2 regions of the Stenotrophomonas sp. 96582_Sma genome follow, and region 1 is predicted to be linked to the other one. Evidence: predicted binding sites of a transcription regulator. Region 1 holds the regulator's gene; the other holds the start of a gene.
What was found. Region 1 encodes FliA, which starts transcription of late flagellar genes. Its sites were predicted from a motif close to TAAAGTTTNNCNNNCNNNGGCCGATAA; they were not measured.

Region 1 (3,336 bases):
GGCCTGGCCCGCGACGTGGCCATGCAGATCCCGCTGGAGACCGAGGCCCATCGAGGCCGCGGCCTGATGCTGGGGCTGATTTCGCGCAAGCTGCCGATCGCCCCGGTCGACCCGCTGGAAGAAGGTGGTGTGATCGCACTGGTCGGACCGACCGGCGCCGGCAAGACCACCACCATCGCCAAGCTGGCCTCGCGCTTCGCCGAGAAGCACGCGCCGCGTGACGTGGCCCTGGTCACCACCGACACCACCCGCATCGGTGCCCGCGAGCAGCTGTACGGCTACGGCCGCCAGCTCGGCATCGCGGTGCACGAGGCCAACAGCGGCACCGACCTGGACCAGCTGCTGGAACGCCTGAAGGACTACAAGCTGGTGCTGATCGACACCGCCGGCCTGGGCCCGCGCGACCGCGCCCTGGCCGCCCAGCTGCAGTGGCTGCGTGCCGCCCGCCAGGTCCGCACCCTGCTGGTGCTGCCGGCCAACACCAGCTTCGGCGACATGGACGAGGTGGTCCGCCGCTTCGGCGCCGCCAACCTGCAGGGCCTGGTACTGAGCAAGCTGGACGAGACCGGCCGCTTCGGCAACGCCCTGTCGGTGGCCGTGGACCATGCCCTGCCGATCACCTGGGTGACCGATGGCCAGGACGTCCCGGAGGACCTGCACCGGGCCAGTGCAGCCAATCTTGTACTTCGCCTTGAAGATTTGCGCCGCGCGGCCGATATGCCCTGCAACCCGGAGTTGAACCATGCCGTCGCGTGAGTACGCCAAGCTGACCAAGACCTTCCCGCTGTCGGCCACCCGCAGCGAGCCGCTCGGCCCTGTGCGCACCATTGCGGTCACTGGCGGCAAGGGCGGCGTGGGCAAGACGAATGTGTCGGCCAACCTGGCCGTGGCCCTGGCTGGCATGGGCAAGCGCACGCTGCTGCTGGACGCCGACCTCGGCCTGGCCAACATCGACGTGATCCTGGGCCTGAACCCCACCTTTACCCTGGCCGACCTGGTCGCCGGGCGCTGTTCGCTGGACGACGTCATCGTCGAAGGCCCGAACGGCGTACTGGTGGTCCCGGCCGCATCCGGCCGCCGGCACATGGCCGAGCTGGCCCCGGCTGAGCACGTTGGCCTGGTCAACGTGTTCTCCGAGCTGGAGCGCGAGCTGGACATCATGGTGGTGGACACTGCCGCGGGCATCACCGATGGCGTGCTGACCTTCTGCCAGGCCGCACAGGACACCGTGGTGGTGGTCTGTGACGAGCCGGCCTCGATCACCGACGCCTACGCACTGATCAAGGTGCTGTCGCGCGAGCGCGGCGTGGACCGCATCCAGGTGGTGGCCAACATGGTGCGCGACCCGAACGAGGGCCGCGTGCTGTACGAAAAGCTGACCCGCGTCTGCGAGAAGTTCCTTGCCGATGTCTCGCTGAACTACCTCGGCTGCGTGCCGCAGGATGACTGGCTGCGCCTGTCGGTGCAGCGCCAGCAGCCGGTGGTGAAGGCCTATCCGTCCAGCCCGGCGGCGCTGGCGATCACCGAGATCGCGCGCCGTACCGCGCGCTGGCAGGCGCCGACCGAACCGCGTGGCGGCGTCGAGTTCTTCCTCGAACGCATCCTCAAGCAGCGTGGGGTGACGGCATGAAAGGCGCAGCCCAGTACAGGGAAGTGCAGCGCTCGGCGGCAAACGAAGTCATCGCCCAGCATTCGGACCTGGTGCGGCGCATCGCCCACCACCTGGCCGCGCGCCTGCCGGCCAGCGTCGAGGTCGACGACCTGATCCAGGCCGGCATGATGGGCCTGATCGAAGCCTCGCGCAGCTATGACGCCGACCAGGGTGCTTCTTTCGAGACCTACGCCTCGATCCGCATCCGTGGTTCGATGATCGACGAGATCCGCCGTGGTGACTGGGTCCCGCGCTCGGTGCACCGCCGTGCACGTGATGCCGCCGCCACCATCCGCCGCCTGGAACAGAGCAGTGGCCGTGCCGCCAGCGCCACTGAAGTGGCCGCCGCGATGGAGATGCCGCTGCCTGAGTACCTGCGGCTGATGGAAGACGCTGCACGTGGCCAGGTGCTGAGCCTGGAATCGCGCATCGAGGACCAGGGCGAGCTGGACACCGTCGCCCAGGGCGGGCCGACCCCGCAGCAGGTACTGGAGCGCGGTGAGTTCGGTCGCGAGCTGGGCAAGGCCATCGGCCACCTGCCCGAGCGCGAACAACTGGTGCTCTCGCTGTACTACGAGCAGGAACTGAACCTGAAGGAGATCGGCGCGGTGCTCGGCGTGAGCGAGTCGCGGGTCTGCCAGATCCACGGCCAGGCGGTACTGCGCCTGCGTGGCCGGCTGAAGCTGTTCGAGGCTGCCGACGCAGGCCTCGAAGAATGAACATCCCCGAGGCGGCTGCCCCCGGCCGTCCGGAATGAACAACAAAGGAATTCTGCTTTGAACAAGAACATGCGCATCCTGATCGTCGACGACTTCTCGACCATGCGTCGAATCGTCAAGAACCTGCTGGGCGATCTGGGCTTCACCAATACCGCCGAAGCCGAGGACGGGCATGCCGCGCTGTCGCTGCTGCAGAGCCAGCCGTTCGATTTCGTGGTCACCGACTGGAACATGCCGGTGATGACCGGCATCGAGCTGCTCAAGGCCATCCGTGCCGATGCCAAGCTGAAGACCCTGCCGGTGCTGATGGTCACGGCAGAAGCCAAGCGCGAGCAGATCATCGAAGCCGCCCAGAGCGGCGTGAACGGCTACATCATCAAGCCGTTCACCGCGCAGACGCTGGAAGAGAAGCTCGGCAAGATCTTCGAACGCCTGGCGGCCAGCGCCTGATGGATACCACGGTCGACAAGAACGCCCTCGCCCTGCGCCTGCAGGAGGCCCTGGACGCACTCGAGTCCGGTGACGAGGCCGCCTGGCGGCAGCGCATCGATGGGCTGGTCGCGCTGCGCACGCAGCCGATGATGAGCGGCCTCTCGCGGCTGGCCCGCGAGCTGGGGCAGGCGCTGGGCGAACTGCCGACCGTGCCGAGCGAAGCCGGCGAACTGGACGACGCCTGCGCGCGACTGGACCACGTGGTGGCGATGACAGAACAGGCCACGCACCGCACCCTGGACCTGGCCGAGGAATGCCGCAGCCTGACCGAACAGCTGCGCGCCGAAGGCCTGCAGCCGGGCCAGGACGCGCAGCTCGAGCGCATCCGCCACAACCTGACCGAGATCGCCCTGACCCAGAGCTACCAGGACCTGACCGGGCAGATCATCCGTCGCGTGGTCGGCATCGTCCGCCGCGTGCACGAAGGCTTCGGCGCGCTCGGCCTGCCGCCGGAACAGCATCGCACCGACCCGG
Region 2 (3,336 bases), 2.2 Mb from region 1:
ACGCCTGTCCTGCTTCAGCTGGCCCGTGCCGCGCGTGGATCAATCCGCGCAACCCGGCGACAATGCCGGCATGAGCCGAAAACCCGCCGATCCCTGTCCCTGTGGCCTTCCCGCCGACTATGCAGCCTGCTGCGGCCGTTTCCACGCCGGTGAAGCCGCGCCCGATGCCGAGCGCCTGATGCGTTCGCGCTACAGCGCCTACGTGCGCGGTCTGGCTGACTACCTGCGCCAGAGCTGGCATCCGGACACGCGTCCGGCCGAGTTGACGCTGGATGATGCACCCGGCCAGCGTACCCATTGGCTGGGCCTGACCGTGCACGAGCACACCGTCACCGGTGCTGACAGCGCCGATGTCCGCTTCACCGCGCGCTATCGCGTCGGCGGCGGCAGTGCGGTCAAGATGACCGAACACAGCCGCTTCCAGCGCATCGACGGCCGCTGGTACTACCTCGACGCGGTCTGAGCCCTACACGCTGCGCGCAGCCAGCACGCGCTGGCCGCCGTGCGCGTGCACCTGGTTGCGGCCGCCGTCCTTGGCCACATACAGGGCCTGGTCGGCGGCCTTGACCACCGCCATCGGGCGCGGATCCACATGGCTGTCGGCCAGGCCGATGCTCACCGTCACCTGTACCACCTGGCCGCTGCCACCGCGTCCGCGCTGCTGGCGGCCGGCTTCGTCATCGCGGCTGCGGGTGCTGCGGTCGCGCAGCTGCATGCGGGTCTCCTCGATGCTCTGCCGCAGCGCCTCCACGGCATCCATGCAGGCCGCCGCAGGGCGGTCCAGGAACACCACCGCGAACTCCTCACCGCCATAGCGGAATGCACGGCCACCGCCGCCCACCCGCGCCAGCCGCGAGGCCACCAGGCGCAGTACATCGTCTCCGGTGTCGTGGCCATGGGTGTCGTTGAATGACTTGAAGTGGTCCACGTCCACCATCGCGATGCTGTAGGTGCCGCGTGCCCGCTGCAGGGTCTCGTTGAATGCCCGTCGCCCCGGCAGGCCGGTCAACTCATCGCGGAAGGCCATGTGGAAGGACTCCTGCAGCATCGCGCCCAGCATCAACAGCAGGGCGGCGCTGCTCAGCGCCGGCAGCAGTACCGGGTGCAGGAAGATCCGCGGCAGCATCCACCACAGGCACAGCAGGGTCAGCAGCATCGCCGTGTGCAGTGGCCGAGGATGCCGCCACGCCTGCCAGCCCAACGCTGCGGTCGCCAGCAGGAACAGCAGCGCCGGCAGCTGCGCCAGCGCGTTCCAGTCGGCGGGAATCCAGGCCCAGTGACGGTTCGACAGCAGATCGTGCATGCCGCGCGGCTGCTGTGTGGCTAGCAGCAGGAAGATCATCACCGCGGTGCCGCTGGCAATACCGCGCAGCAGCAGGTCCTGGCGCCGCCGTCCGCGCTCCGGCCACAACGCAAGGCCGGCAGACAACAGCGGCAACCAGGCCGAGATGGCGTGGAAGCGCAGCGGTGTCAGCGTGGTGACATGGCCATTGCGCAGGTAGCCAGCGACGTCCTGGTGCAGCAGCGCGAACATCACCGCCACAACCATCAGCAGGCACAACGTGCGCACCTGGTGGTAGAGCAGGGCCAGGCCGGCACCGAGGCAGGCCAGCAACCAGGGCAGGATGCGCTGCGCCGGGCTGGCCACGTCTGCGGTATCCAATGCGGTCCACACCACCACGGCAACCAGCACGGCAGGCAGCACGAACAGGTAATGCGCAGGCTGGCGGAGCGGATGCAGGGGCAAGCAGGAATTCCAGCGCGGTGACGACGCGGCCGCAGCATTGCCGTTAGCGGCGTTCGTGGTGGCTTCTTGAATGCGGCAGGCTCATCCATGTGAACGAAGTGACGCCGAACCATGACGTCGCACTCACCGTCCAGCGCCGATGCTGCCCACATGGACAGCGTACCCGCCGCCGTCGCTGCCCCGCAGCACGATCTCGCCCGCCAGTTCGCCCATGTACGGACGCGCAGCCTGCAGCTGGCCGCGCCGCTCAGCGCCGAGGACGCCATGCTGCAGAGCATGGCTGACGCCAGCCCGAGCAAATGGCACCTGGCTCACACCACCTGGTTCTTCGAACGCTTCGTGCTGGCGGGTTTCGGCACCGCGCCAGCGCATGACCCGGCCTGGGACTACCTGTTCAACAGCTACTACAAGAGCATCGGTCCGGCGCATGCGCGGCCACAGCGCGGGTTGCTGTCGCGCCCGTCGCTGCAGCAGGTGCGCGACTACCGCCAGCAGGTCGATGCGCAGGTGCAATCGCGGTTGGCGGCGGGCGATCTCGATGAACAGGCACTGCAGCATCTGCAGCTGGGCCTGCAGCACGAGCAGCAGCACCAGGAACTGCTGCTCACCGACATCAAGCATGCGTTCTGGTGCAACCCATTGCAGCCCACCTACCGCGAGGACCTGCAGCCTGCCACCAGCGCTGCCAGTGCGCAGGGCTGGATCGAATCACCCGAGCGCATCGTCACCGTCGGCGCCGCGGCATGGCCGCAGCAGGCCGCGTTCGCCTACGACAACGAATCGCCAGCGCACCGGGTGCTGCTCCCCGCGCACGCATTGGCCGAGCGTCCCGTCAGCAATGCCGAGTATCGGGCCTTCATCGACGCCGGCGGCTACCGCGAACCGCGCTGGTGGCTCAGCGAAGGCTGGGCGCTGCGCGAAGCCGAGGGCTGGCAGCACCCGCTGTACTGGGATGACGCCCTGCAGCGCGAGTACACCCTGGGCGGTTGGCGCGAACTGGATCCGCACGCGCCGGTCTGCCACCTCAGCTACTACGAGGCCGATGCCTGCGCCCGCTGGTCCGGCGCGCGCCTGCCCAGCGAGTACGAATGGGAAGCCGCCGCTGCGTTGCAGCCGCTGCGCGGCCATTTCGCTGACGACGACCGGCTGCACCCGCTGGCAGCGCAGGGCAGTGGAATACGGCAGCTGTTCGGCGATGTCTGGGAGTGGACCCACAGCGCGTATGGCGCCTATCCGGGCTTCCGTCCCTTCACCGGCAACCTCGGTGAGTACAACGGCAAGTTCATGTGCGGGCAGTGGGTGCTGCGTGGCGGCAGCTGCGCGACACCCCGCGGCCATGTGCGTGCCAGCTACCGCAACTTCTTCATGCCGCCGGCGCGCTGGCAGTTCTCCGGGCTGCGCCTGGCCAGGGACCTCACATGAGCACCGTGCATGACGCGCTGCAGGCATTGACCGATCTCACCCCCGGGCGGCAGCAGATCCTCTCCGACGTAGTGGTCGGACTCTCACGTACGCCGCGCCAGCTGCCGTCCAAGTACTTCTACGATGCGCGTGGCTCGCGACTGTTCGAGCAGATCACGCAGACCCCC

Region 2: the regulator FliA is predicted to act here: its motif matches at 1,791-1,817, upstream of ACZK2R_RS23310 (GGDEF domain-containing protein).

Annotation. Positions count from the first base shown of each region.
Region 1 covers NZ_CM151122.1:2,136,060-2,139,395, reverse strand. Annotated here, with positions in the region: gene flhF (flagellar biosynthesis GTPase FlhF) at 1-756, shown strand, start outside; gene ACZK2R_RS09920 (MinD/ParA family ATP-binding protein) at 743-1,630, shown strand; gene ACZK2R_RS09915 (RNA polymerase sigma factor FliA) at 1,627-2,370, shown strand; gene cheY (chemotaxis response regulator CheY) at 2,428-2,820, shown strand; gene ACZK2R_RS09905 (protein phosphatase CheZ) at 2,820-3,336, shown strand, end outside.
Region 2 covers NZ_CM151122.1:4,981,341-4,984,676, reverse strand. Annotated here, with positions in the region: gene ACZK2R_RS23315 (YchJ family protein) at 71-463, shown strand; gene ACZK2R_RS23310 (GGDEF domain-containing protein) at 467-1,747, opposite strand; gene egtB (ergothioneine biosynthesis protein EgtB) at 1,898-3,169, shown strand; gene egtD (L-histidine N(alpha)-methyltransferase) at 3,166-3,336, shown strand, end outside.